DNA from 3 places in the Heyndrickxia sp. FW510-T9 genome. Region 1 is predicted to be linked to each of the others. Evidence: predicted binding sites of a transcription regulator. Region 1 holds the regulator's gene; each other region holds the start of a gene.
What was found. Region 1 encodes Rex, which represses fermentation and respiration genes when NADH is low (regulators of the CRP and FNR family bind a similar motif). Its sites were predicted from a motif close to TTGTGAAATATTTCACAA; they were not measured.
Positions count from the first base shown of each region.

Region 2: qoxA (cytochrome aa3 quinol oxidase subunit II) is a predicted target of Rex. The motif match lies at 2,102-2,119, and genes of this name have one in related genera.
Region 3: AC3WJF_RS00045 (cytochrome ubiquinol oxidase subunit I) is a predicted target of Rex. The motif match lies at 2,150-2,167, and genes of this name have one in related genera.

Region 1 is NZ_JBYSWK010000057.1:16,821-21,111, reverse strand. Features, by position in the region: gene AC3WJF_RS19910 (ABC-F family ATP-binding cassette domain-containing protein) at 1-1,565, opposite strand, end outside; gene moaC (cyclic pyranopterin monophosphate synthase MoaC) at 1,722-2,210, shown strand; gene AC3WJF_RS19900 (redox-sensing transcriptional repressor Rex) at 2,252-2,923, shown strand; gene AC3WJF_RS19895 (twin-arginine translocase TatA/TatE family subunit) at 2,975-3,178, shown strand; gene tatC (twin-arginine translocase subunit TatC) at 3,195-3,950, shown strand; gene AC3WJF_RS19885 (YdiK family protein) at 3,975-4,169, opposite strand; gene AC3WJF_RS19880 (CPBP family intramembrane glutamic endopeptidase) at 4,166-4,291, opposite strand, start outside.
Region 2 is NZ_JBYSWK010000037.1:21,772-26,062, reverse strand. Features, by position in the region: gene qoxB (cytochrome aa3 quinol oxidase subunit I) at 1-1,100, opposite strand, end outside; gene qoxA (cytochrome aa3 quinol oxidase subunit II) at 1,122-2,072, opposite strand; gene AC3WJF_RS16680 (DUF3231 family protein) at 2,488-3,489, shown strand; gene AC3WJF_RS16675 (GNAT family N-acetyltransferase) at 3,774-4,291, opposite strand, start outside.
Region 3 is NZ_JBYSWK010000001.1:6,546-10,836, forward strand. Features, by position in the region: gene AC3WJF_RS00030 (histidine kinase) at 1-388, shown strand, start outside; gene AC3WJF_RS00035 (response regulator transcription factor) at 385-1,023, shown strand; gene AC3WJF_RS00040 (XdhC family protein) at 1,018-2,046, opposite strand; gene AC3WJF_RS00045 (cytochrome ubiquinol oxidase subunit I) at 2,308-3,636, shown strand; gene AC3WJF_RS00050 (cytochrome d ubiquinol oxidase subunit II) at 3,665-4,291, shown strand, end outside.

The DNA.
Region 1 (4,291 bases):
GCTCCTCGTTCAGAAAGCTGGATAACCTTAGTTGCAATCCTGTTGATAAAATAACGATCATGGGAAACAAATAGAATGGTACCAGGGTAATCAATTAAAGCATTTTCTAGAACTTCTTTACTATCAATATCTAAATGGTTTGTTGGCTCATCTAATATGAGGAGATTTGCTCTTTGAAGCATGAGCTTAGAAAGGGCAAGCCTTGCCTTTTCACCACCGCTTAAAGTCGAAACTATTTTTGAAACGTCATCACCTGAAAATAAGAAATTGCCTAATACAGTCCGAATCTCCTTTTCGCTTTTTAAAGGATACTCATCCCATAATTCTTGCAAAACCGTCTTATTCGAGGACAATTCAGCTTGTTCTTGGTCATAGTAACCTATTGTAACGTTTGAACCATATTCAATGGTGCCATTAAATAATGGCAGTTTTTTAATGATTGTTTTCAATAATGTAGATTTTCCAATTCCATTTGGTCCAACTAAAGCAATGCTATCTCCTTTTTTTACCGAAATATCAATTTCTTGTGAAATAATTTGGTTCCCGTAGCCAATGGCAGCATTGTGTATGTGCATTACGTCATTTCCGCTTTGGCGCTCAATATCAAAAGAGAAATTTGCTGATTTTTCATCTCCGCTCGGTCTATCCATAAGTGTCATTTTTTCTAGCTTCTTCCGGCGGCTCTGTGCTCTTTTCGTTGTCGAAGCTCTAGCTAGATTTCGTTGAATAAAGTCTTGAAGCTTGGATACTTCTTCTTGCTGTTTTTCATAAAGCTTCAAATCAAGTTCATATTGTTCTGCCTTTTTCTCCAAATAGGAACTATAATTGCCTGGAAATTTTTGAATCATGTTACGGGATATTTCATACACTTGATTGACCACTTTATCAAGGAAATATCGATCATGTGAAACGATCAAAATAGCGCCTTCATACCCTTGCAAGTATTGTTCCAACCACGATAATGTTTCAATATCGAGGTGATTGGTAGGCTCGTCCAAAATTAAAATATTTGGTTTCGTAAGTAACAGCTTTGCAAGAGCTAGTCTTGTTTTTTGTCCGCCACTTAAGGTTTTTATTAAAGTAGTATAATCAAAATCGCTAAACCGTAAACCATGAAGAACAGATCGAATATCCGACTCGTACTGATAACCGCCGGAATCTTTAAAACGGACTTGCAGTTCATCATATTCTTTCATGAGTTTTTCATATTGCTCAGTATTATCATAAATAGATGGATCAGACATTTGCTGTTCTAGAGAACGTAGTCTTTTTTCCATAACCTTTAAATGCTGGAATACTGTTAGCATTTCATCCCAAATCGATAATTCAGATTCAAGCCCTGTGTTTTGAGCTAAATAGCCAATTGATACATCTTTTGGCTTGAAAATTTCACCAGAATCATATGATATTTGGCCAGATATGATTTTTAGCAAAGTGGATTTGCCAGCGCCGTTCCGACCGACAAGGGCAATTCTATTTCTTGTTTGGATTTCTAATTTTATATTCGATAAAATAAGTTCAGCACCAAAATATTTTGAAAGCTGTTGAACTTGTAATAGTATCATCTCTATCACCTCAAGTTATTAATGTTAGTGTAACGTATTTCGGCATCTTTCGGCAATAATCGTGATTAGAATGGGGAAATATTGTGAATTCTTCGTGAGTGAAGCGATGACATGCACCTAAAAAAGGTGTATGATGAACAAAAGAGGTGGATTAATATGTCATCTTTCACTCATTTTAATGAGCAGGGAAGGGCAAAGATGGTGGATGTAAGCGCTAAACCAGAAACTATTCGTATTGCTATTGCCGAGTCTAGTGTTGAATTGAATGAAGTAGTATATAAATCTATCAGTGAGAATAAAGTAAAAAAAGGGGATGTCTTAGCGGTTGCTCAAGTTGCAGGAATTATGGCGGCAAAAAAAACATGGGACATTATACCAATGTGTCATCCCATCCCTTTGAGTGGAATCAATATTGAATTCACATGGAAGAAAAAGAATGAGCAAATTATCCTTTGTATCCGTTCTACGGTTAAAACAAAAGGTAGCACCGGTGTAGAAATGGAGGCATTGACAGCGGCCACTGCTACGGCATTGACGGTATATGATATGTGCAAAGCTGTTGACAAGGGAATGGTGATTGGCCCCACTTTTTTGGTTGAAAAGTCTGGTGGGGTTTCGAGTAAGGATTATAAAAGGGAAGAGTAATATAGAAGAACAAGGCATGAAATCAATATGGGGGAAAGCCAATGAATGAAGATACGTTAAAAATACCTCAGGCAACGGCAAAAAGATTGCCTCTTTACTATCGTTTTTTGAAAAACCTGCATAATTCAGGGAAGCAAAGAGTTTCGTCTGCGGAGCTTAGTGAAGCAGTTAAAGTAGATTCTGCCACGATTCGCAGGGATTTCTCCTATTTTGGGGCACTTGGTAAAAAAGGGTATGGCTATAATGTTAACTATCTCTTAACCTTTTTTCGGAAAACGCTGGATCAGGATGAATTAACAAAAGTAGCATTAGTTGGAGTTGGAAATTTAGGAACGGCCTTTTTAAATTATAATTTTTTAAAAAATAATAACACAAAGATTGAAATTGCTTTTGATATAGATAAAAATAAGATAGGGAAAAAAATTGGACAAGTGCATGTTTATGATTTGTCAGAACTACAAGAGCGTTTAATAGAAGAGAATATTTCTATTGCTATTTTAACTGTTCCAGCAGAAGTTGCTCAGCCCATTACGGATCGGATTATAGAAACGAATGTAAAAGGTATATTAAATTTCACACCGGCTAGACTAAATGTACCGACTTCTATTCGAGTGCATCATATTGATTTAGCTGTCGAGTTGCAATCCCTTGTATATTTTTTAAAGCATTATCCAAATGACACGGAAAATTCACAGGCGGGAACAAATTCATAATAAAAAAATGGTTGATTTCTGCTATTATAACAGTATAAGGAGGTGGGCACTGTGTTTAGACCAAGTATTGAAGGTATTATTCTTATTGTCATTGTAGCTTTATTAGTGTTTGGTCCGAAAAAGTTGCCTCAACTAGGTAAAGCAGCAGGAAGCACTTTACGTGAATTTAAAAATGCCACAAAAGGTTTGGCAGATGATGATGAAGATGAAAAAAAAGATACAAATGTTGATATAAAAAAAGATGACGTAAAGTAAATGTTGGTGAAATAAAATGAGTCAAAAAGAAATGACGATTTTTGAACATATATCAGAGCTAAGGAAACGGCTGTTCGTGATAGTCGTTTTCTTTATCCTGGCTTGCATTGTAAGTATGTTTATCTCGCAGCCGATTATTCGGTATTTGCAAAATGAGGAAATAGCAAAAAATTTGACGATGAATGCTTTTCGTCTGACAGATCCCTTTAAAGTGTACTGGGAGGTTACTTTTTATTTAGCCTTGATCATGATTCTACCGATTATTCTCTATCAATTATGGGCGTTTATCAGTCCTGGTTTATATGAAAAAGAACGGAGAGTTACTTTAAGCTATATTCCTATTACACTAATATTATTTATCGGTGGACTGGCTTTTTCTTACTTTGTACTGTTCCCGATCATTATCAATTTCATGTTAAAATTATCTAAGCAAATGGATATTCATGCAGTAATAGGTATTAATGAATACTTCCAGTTTTTATTTCAGATTACTCTTCCTTTTGGATTCTTATTTGAGTTACCAGTAGTAGTGTTGTTTTTAACAAGATTAGGCATTATTACCCCAATGTTTTTAAGGAAAGTACGTAAATATGCATATTTTATAATCACTATTGTTGCAGCTTTTATTACGCCTCCGGACATTATTTCACAAATTGCGGTCGGTATTCCGCTAATCCTATTGTATGAGGTTAGTATTTGGATCTCTAAAATTGGATATCGAAAAGTGAAAGCGGCGGAAGCACAGTACGAACTGGAAAATAATATTGATTAAAAAAACCTTCCATTATGGAAGGTTTTACTTATTTTTATGGCTCGATATTTTAAAATATAATAGGATTATCCTAATACCTGCCCCAAAATCTAAAGTTGCTAAAAGAATGAGTACATATGTAAATGCTCCCCATCCACTTGTTGCGACTCTTTGTGTTGCCATATAAGTAAATAGAACTCCTAATAGGCAATATATAATACCAGAAAAAATAGCTCTCATCCAAAAAATCCCCCAATAAAGCTATGTACTTTGTCATGATTTTCTATGATATTTTGAATATTTTCGCGATATAAAAACTGTCCGATGACAACAATTGTATTCATCATTACATGAGCAATAAT
Region 2 (4,291 bases), on a different contig from region 1:
CCTTTTCTTATTGTAAAAATCCAGTTAAATAATTTAACACCTGTAGGAATCGCAATCAGCATTGTTGAGATGGAGAAGAACGAGTTAACTGCAGCCGTATTCCCCATTGTGAAAAAGTGATGCACCCAAGTAAAGTAACTAAATAATGCGATGGCCAACATCGAGAAGACCATTGATTTATAACCGAAAAGACGTTTTTTCGAAAAAGTACTAATAATTTCTGAATAAATTCCCAACGAAGGCAATAATACGATATACACTTCAGGGTGTCCCCATATCCAGAATAAGTTACTCCAAAGCATCGGCATACCGCCAGCAGCCATCGTAAAGAAATGAGATCCAGCCAAGCGGTCAAATGTCATTAATGCCAATGCAACAGTTAACACTGGGAAGGCAAAAATGATAATTACACACATGATTAATACCGACCAAACAAACATCGGCATTTTCATCATCGTCATACCTTTTGCTCTCATTTTTAAAATGGTTACTAAAAAGTTAATTCCGGTAATAAGTGTACCAATACCAGCAATTTGCAAGGCAACTGCATAATAGTTATCTCCTACTCCAGGACTAAATTCTGTTCCTGCAAGTGGAAAATAAGAAGTCCATCCAGCTGTTGGTGAACCACCAATGATAAATGAAATATTAAATAACGCACAGCCTGCAGCAAATGACCAGAAGCTAAAAGCATTTAACATTGGATAAGCCACGTCGCGTGCCCCAAGTTGTAATGGAACTGCGATATTAATTAATCCCATTAAAAATGGCATTGCCATGAACAAAATCATAATTGTTCCATGTGTTGTAAAAATACCATCGTAATGGTTTGCATCTAATAGTTTTAAGTTAGGAGCCGTAAGCTGTGCCCTCATCATAAGAGCATCAACACCACCGCGGAATAACATTAATACCGCAACTAAAATATACATGACACCGATTTTTTTATGATCGACAGTTGTTAGCCAGTTAGTCCAAAGCCATTTCCACTTTTTAAAATAAGTTAAGTAAAAAATGATACCGATCATTGCAAGGGCAATCCCAGCTTCCGTTACATAGATAATCGGTTCACCTGTGACGAAAAATTCATCAAGCTTCATAGGTCTTCTCCTCCAATCTTTCTAGTGTTTGTGGCCTGACATGTCCATATTTCCCATATCCATATTTCCCATGTCCATATTGTCCATATTGTGATGTTTTTGATTTGTATCTTTTTGGTCAAGCATTCCATGTTGATGTGGTGTAGTCACCCAAGGCAAATGTGTGCCTGTGAATGTCATTCTACCAACAAGTCCTTCTTTCAAAAGTTTATTATAGTCACTCTTTTTCATTTTTGAAGCAGACCCTTTTACTTCTTTTACCCATTTATCAAAATCTCCTTGGGTTTGAGAAAGTACTTCAAAGTCCATATGAGCAAAGCCTTCACCATTAAAGTTGGCATTTCTACCTTCATAGGATCCTGGTTTATCTGCTAAAAGAATTAATTGCATAGAATGGTTAGGCATCGTATACTTTTGACCACCTAATTCAGGTACCCAGAAGGATGCCATTGTGCCAGCTGAAGTTAATTGAAATTTAACAGGTCTACCAGCAGGTATATTTACATAGTTAACTGTTTCAATATTTTGTTCCGGATAACTAAAAATCCATTTCCAGTTAGCAGACGTTACATTAATCACGATAGGTTTTTTATTTTCATACCCTTTTGGTACTTCCTCCAACGCATAGTTTGCTTTAACAGTTGGAATTGCTACCGCAATAATAATAATGATTGGTATCGCTGTCCAAATAAGCTCTAACCATTTACTACCATGTTCATCCGGTGGTACATAGTCTGCAGCTAATTTTTTTGCACGATATTTAAAAACCATATAGATAAAGAGCCCCATAACAACAACTAAAATAATCATCATGAGCCAAAATGAGTAAACAATAAGATCATATTGCTTCTGAGCAACTGGCCCCTGAGGATTTAAGACTGCTATATTGCTAGTGTCACATCCACTAAGTAAAAATAGTGAAGATAACAGTATGAAAGATAATAATTTCCAAGGGAGTTTTTTTATTTTCAAGATTCTTCTCTCCTTCCCAATTCAAGAATATGTGTATTAATTCACAAAGATTAAAAGAAAAATTTTCTGTTTTTAATGCACCTTTCATATTCCTTTAATTATTTATGGTGAAATTGTACTCCATTCAAATTACTTTTGTGCATAGATTCACAAAGTCGACAATAAATCTCCATACCGCGTTCAATATCTGTTCATAGAGCCGTCAAAAATTTGGTGACCATATGGGATTTCTTTATATAGTGTCGTATTGGAATGTTATTTTTGCGTGTCTGACACCAACTTAGGGACAATTTCCGTCCCTTTTTTGGTGTCAGGCACTCTACTGGGTAAGTTCCTCGAATTTATCTGTATACTTTATACCCATTACCATAAAATAAGTAACAGACAAAGCTTAAAAGAAAGGAATGAATTTCTTTTGGGGATTTTTAAGGAAACAAATGGTACAACCTTAACCTCTGCGGAAGTATCCGCTCTATGGTTTCAATACATGGGAGATAGTATGGCAATATGTGTTTACAAATATTTTCTTAAAATTGTTGAAGATGAAGAGATAAAACCCATTTTAGAATTTTCGTTACAATTATCTGAGAGCCATATCAACAAAATCACCGAGTTCTTAGAAAGTGCAAATTTCCAAGTCCCCATTGGATTTACAGAGAATGATGTGAATCTTAATACCCCACGTCTGTTTTCTGACCAGTTTTTACTTTTTTATTCTTATATTATGACGATACATGGGCTAAATGCTTATAGCTTAGCAATTACCAACTCGGAACATCAGGATATTCAAAACTATTTTATGGAATGCACATTAACATCTAAAGAATTGTTTCAAAAAGTAGTTAATTTATCTAAAAATATGCCCTTGTACTCGAGTGTTCCCTCCATTCCCTCTCCTCAAGAGTTAGAATATATGGAGTCAACAGGAATCATTTCAAATCTTTATGGAGACAAGAGACCACTCAATAGTTCCGAAATCGGCAGCCTTTTCTTTAATTCAAAGAAAACGGGATTTGTCAGGTCTTTGAGTTTGGCTTTTAGTCAAGTGGCAAAGGTGGAAGAAGTTCGCAAATTTATGCAAAGGAATGTTAAATTTGCCGAGAAGGACGCTGAAAGCTTTAACGATATTTTGCAACAAGATTATTTACCAATACCTGAGAGATGGGATGCTGAAATCACCGATTCCACTGTAAGTCCATTTTCGGACAAATTGATGATCTTTCACGCAGCATTTTTAGTAAACACAGCACTTTCTTATTATGGTGCATCAATAGGTTCTAGCTTAAGATCAGATATCATTTTGAATTACTCCAAAGTTTTTACTCATGCAATGGAGGCTGGTACTATTTGTTACAAAATTATGGTGGAACAAGGATGGTTAGAAAAGCAACCGGAAGCGATTGACAGAAAGGCTTAGGAGAAATGGTTAGAAAAATAAGAGGGTAATATCAATTTAACTTATCCGGAAACATTAATTTTGGTATTTATGCAATAATTTCCATAAAATATTAGAAGTATGCTGCATTCTCATATTCGATTAAAATGGTGGATGGAAAATGATAGTAAAAAGGCGTTTCTGCATATTTACAGAAACGCCTTTTACAGAAAAAATTTTGATTTTAGAACCTTTTCTTCCTAATGCCCCATACGTTTAAAAAAAGCCTTCGCTCATCATTAATCTTAAGCGGACTATTATTCATTTTATATATGAATTTTCATCCAATTATCCCTTGTTAATATCATATTTAAGGAGTCAACCCATTCTCCCTCAAATTCAAATTCGTTTTTATCGATACTATCTAAAACAAAGCCAACCTTTTCATAAACTTTCTTTGCTCTAGGGTTAAAATCATAAACACTTAAAGTTAGTTGGTTCAGTTTAGTATTTTTGAAGACGTAATCAGTCATGAACTTTGTAGCTTCCGTACCTAATCCTTTGTTTCTTCCCCTTGATCCAATTAATATCCTAAAATTCATACTTTCATCTTTTTCATCATATAGGTTGACTACCACTTCACCTACTAAGATATTTATGGATTTATCCACTATAGCAAGATCCAATCGGTCTTTTTGTTCATTTCTTGTATTGTACCAACGAATAACAGATTCCCGATCAAATTCTGATGTGCTCCCTGTAAGTTTTATTACCTCTGGATCCTTTAAACACTCTTCTATATAAGGAAGGTCTCCTGTATTAAAAGGTCTGAGTATGACTTTCT
Region 3 (4,291 bases), on a different contig from region 1:
AATAAAAGAACTGTTGCACGAATTAACAGCTAAACTTCCAATGAAGGTAACTTGGAAAATGGAAGATGTTAAGCTTGATAAAGGTGTGGAGGATCATTTATTTAGAATTGTCCAGGAATCGATTTCTAACACTCTTCGCCATGCAAAAGCGAAATTACTTGAATTACATTTACTAAACCTTCAGCAATTTGTTTTATTAAAAATTATTGATAATGGTGTAGGTTTCGAAATGGAGAAGGAAAAAGCCGGTTCTTACGGTTTGCAAAATATTCGTGAGCGAGCTTCCGAAATTGGAGGGACGGTCAAAATGATAAGCTTTCCTCAAAAAGGTACGAGTATAGAGGTAAAAGTGCCAATTATAAATGAGAAAAAGGATGAGATAGAATGATAAAGGTTTTATTAGTGGATGATCATGAGATGGTAAGGATAGGAGTTTCCGCTTTTTTATCTATTCAACAGGATATTGAAGTGGTTGGTGAAGCTGATAGTGGAGAAAAAGGAGTCCAATTGGCGTTATCTTTACGACCTGATATTATCTTAATGGATTTAGTTATGGGCGGTATGGATGGAATTGAGGCTACTAAGGCAATCATCGAGGAATGGCCAGAAGCAAAGATTATTATCGTTACTAGTTTTCTTGATGATGAAAAAGTATATCCTGCTTTGGAAGCTGGTGCTACAAGTTACATGTTAAAAACATCGAAAGCGAGCGAAATTGCGGAAGCGGTTCGTTCAACATATGCAGGCCAATCAGTACTAGAACCGCAAGTAACAGGAAAAATGATGTTGCGAATGAAACAAGGCAACAAACGACCGCTTCATGAAGATTTAACAAATCGTGAAATTGAAATCTTGCTTTTAATGACAGAAGGTAAATCCAATCAAGAGATTGCTGACGAATTATATATTGCTCTAAAGACCGTAAAAACCCATGTGAGTAACATACTAAGTAAGCTTGAGGTTCAGGATCGCACACAAGCTGTTATTTATGCCTTTAAACATCAATTAATAAAAAAGTCATAATGGAAGTATATCTATTAATTTGTGACGGACTTGAATTAATTCTGCCATGATGCTTACGCTTATTTCATCCGGACCCTCTGCTTGTATGTTTAATCCGATTGGATAATGGATTTGGCTTTTTATCGAATCATTCAAATTAATTAGCAATCTTTCAGTCCTTTTTTTTGAACCTAAAATTCCAATATAAGCTGATCGCTCGAAAGATAATTTCTCTATTATTTGTTTATCTCTTAGGAAGTGATGATTCATAATCACAACAAAGCACGAGTAATATAGTTCATGGCTGCGAAAAAAAGTGTCTGGATGTTCGATAATAAGCTCATCAGCTGTAGGGAAAAAATCACGATTACAACGACTTTCTCTGGGGTCAATAACGGTAACGAAAAAATCCAAACTAGTAGCAAGCTTAACTAATGGTTCAGCATCATTACCAGCTCCAAAAATATATAAATAGCTTTTAGGGTGATGTATTTCGAACAAATAATCTTCTCCTTCAAAGGTAATGATTTTCAGTTTTTGATTAGAATGAAGAAATTCATGTAATGCAGTTGTAATATCATTATGAAGTTCCATTTCAATTTCACAGTCAATTAGGTCTCCATCTTGAGTAAATAAGTATGTCACCGGGGACTTGTCATTTAAAAGTGGCTTTACAGAAACAGCTTTCCTACCATTAAATAAGTACTCTTTCAGTTTTAAGAGGCTTTGGTTACAATTTGGTTCTATATAAACTTCAATTTTTCCATTACAACCAATCCCCCATCCAAGATCTTCTTCGTCTTGTAAATCATACGTTATTATTTTGCTGTGATGCCTTTTAATCGCCTCCGTAGAATGCAGCGCTAAGTCATCCTCCAAACATCCCGCACTAATCGTTCCGAATCTTTGCCCATGCTCCAGAAAAAACATTTTTGCTCCAACCTTCCGATAAGACGAGCCATTAATACGAATAATCGTCGCAACTGCCAGTTTTTCCTCTTTTTCAAAATCAACTTGTTCTAAAATTCTGCATAGGTCATTCATGCTGTTCACCTCTGATTTATACGCTAATTTAAAAGTATTCTTAATTCCTTGCAAACATGAATATGCATGGATAGAAAGTGGAAATCTAAATACACAATAGATATTGTGAAAAGTGTCACAAAATATTCATGTTACATCGTTCCTAATTTAATGGAAAAGCTTACACTAATAGTAAGGAGAAGTAAATTCGAAAAAACTTATGCGCCAGTAAGTAATATAAAAGGTAGAATAAGGGTATAGGATATGTAGGGAGGGTCTTGAATGGTATTGGATAATGTTATGTTAAGCAGGATGCTAACGGGGATGACTTTAGCGTTTCATATTATATTTGCAACCATAGGTGTTGGTGTTCCAATTATGATATCCATTGCAGAATTTTTAGGAATTAAGCGCAAGGATCCACATTATCTACTTCTAGCCAGAAGATGGGCAAGAGGGTTTACGATTACCGTTGCTGTTGGTGTTGTAACAGGTACTTGTATCGGATTGCAACTTTCTATGCTATGGCCGAGCTTTATGAGGGTTGCAGGTCAAGTTATAGCTTTGCCATTATTTATGGAGACTTTTGCATTTTTCTTTGAAGCTATCTTTCTTGGGATATATTTATATACATGGGATCGTTTTAAAAACAAATATTTACATTGGGTACTAACCATCCCAATTATGATTGGATCTTCCGCTTCTGCTATGTTTATTACAATGGTAAATGCATTTATGAATACACCACAGGGGTTCACATTGAAGAATGGAAAAGCGATTAATATTGATCCAATTGCCGCAATGTTTAACCCGGCAACACCTTCGAAGGTCTTCCATGTAGTTACATCGGCATATACCGCTTGTGCGATATTACTAGCTGCACTTACAGCTTTATTAATCTTACGTGGAAAAAGCGGTATATATTATAAAAAAGCTTTAAGACTTACGATGATATGTTCGCTTCTATTTGCCTTAGTAACGGCAATTGCTGGTGATGCATCGGCGAAATTTCTTGCTAAATATCAACCAGAGAAATTGGCAGCAGCAGAATGGCATTATAAGACTGAATCTAATGCAGAGCTCATTTTCTTTGGTACAATAGATAAGAATGATCAAATAAAATATGCAATTCGAATCCCGAAATTACTTAGTTTTCTAGCTGGAAATTCTTTTAAGACAAAAGTGATTGGGTTGAATGATATTCCAAAAGACGAACGACCGCCATTAATCGTTCATTATATGTTTGATGCAATGGCAGGAATTGGTGTTTATTTAATTGTTATTCCAATTTTTTACTTGTTATTTTGGCGAGTAAAGAAATGGAATGAATGGAATAAGCCAATATTGGGGGCTATTATATTAGGAGGGCCATTAGGGATGCTCGCCATCGAATTAGGCTGGATGTATGCAGAGGTAGGACGGCAGCCTTGGATTCTAAGAGGTTATATGAAGGTTGCTGAAGCAGCTACAACTGGTAATGGAGTTGGTTTAACTTTCGTTTTATTCGCCATCCTGTACTTGATTCTTGCTATTTTCAGTTGTGTTGTAATCATTAAAATGTTTAAAAATAAGCCTGCAGAAACGGAACTTGAACAACGTTTTTCTGTGTGAGTATTCGCATTTAGGAGAGGTGTAAGACATGAGTTTGGAAGTAATCGGAATTACAGTTCTTTGGATATTTTTATATGGCTATTTAATGGTAGCATCCATTGATTTTGGAGCAGGCTTTTTTGCTTTTTATGGAAAATTGACGAAAAAAGATCACATCATGAATCATCTGATTAGCCGATATTTATCGCCTGTTTGGGAAGTTACGAATGTATTTTTTGTGTTTTTCTTTGTCGGTTTAGTTGGTTTTTTTCCTGACACAGCTTATTACTTTGGTACAGCACTGTTAATTCCGGGGAGCATTGCACTTATTTTAATTGTAATACGCGGTTCCTTTTATGCATTTGGAAATTATGGATCAAAAGACAATCTCGTTTATTTATTTTTATATGGGGCAACAGGCCTTCTAATTCCGGCTTCACTTTCAACCGCCTTAACGATATCGGAAGGGGGATTCCTTTCTCAAAAAGGAGTGCATGTTGTATTTTTGGCTAAAGAATTGTTTGCAAGTCCTTATTCATGGAGTGTCGTTTTTCTTGCGATTGTTTCCGTTTTATTTATTAGTGCAGGATTTCTAACTTTTTATGCAGATAGAGCGAATGATATTCAAGCAAGGGAGATTTTAAGAAAGTTTGCTTTGTTTTGGAGCACTCCTACC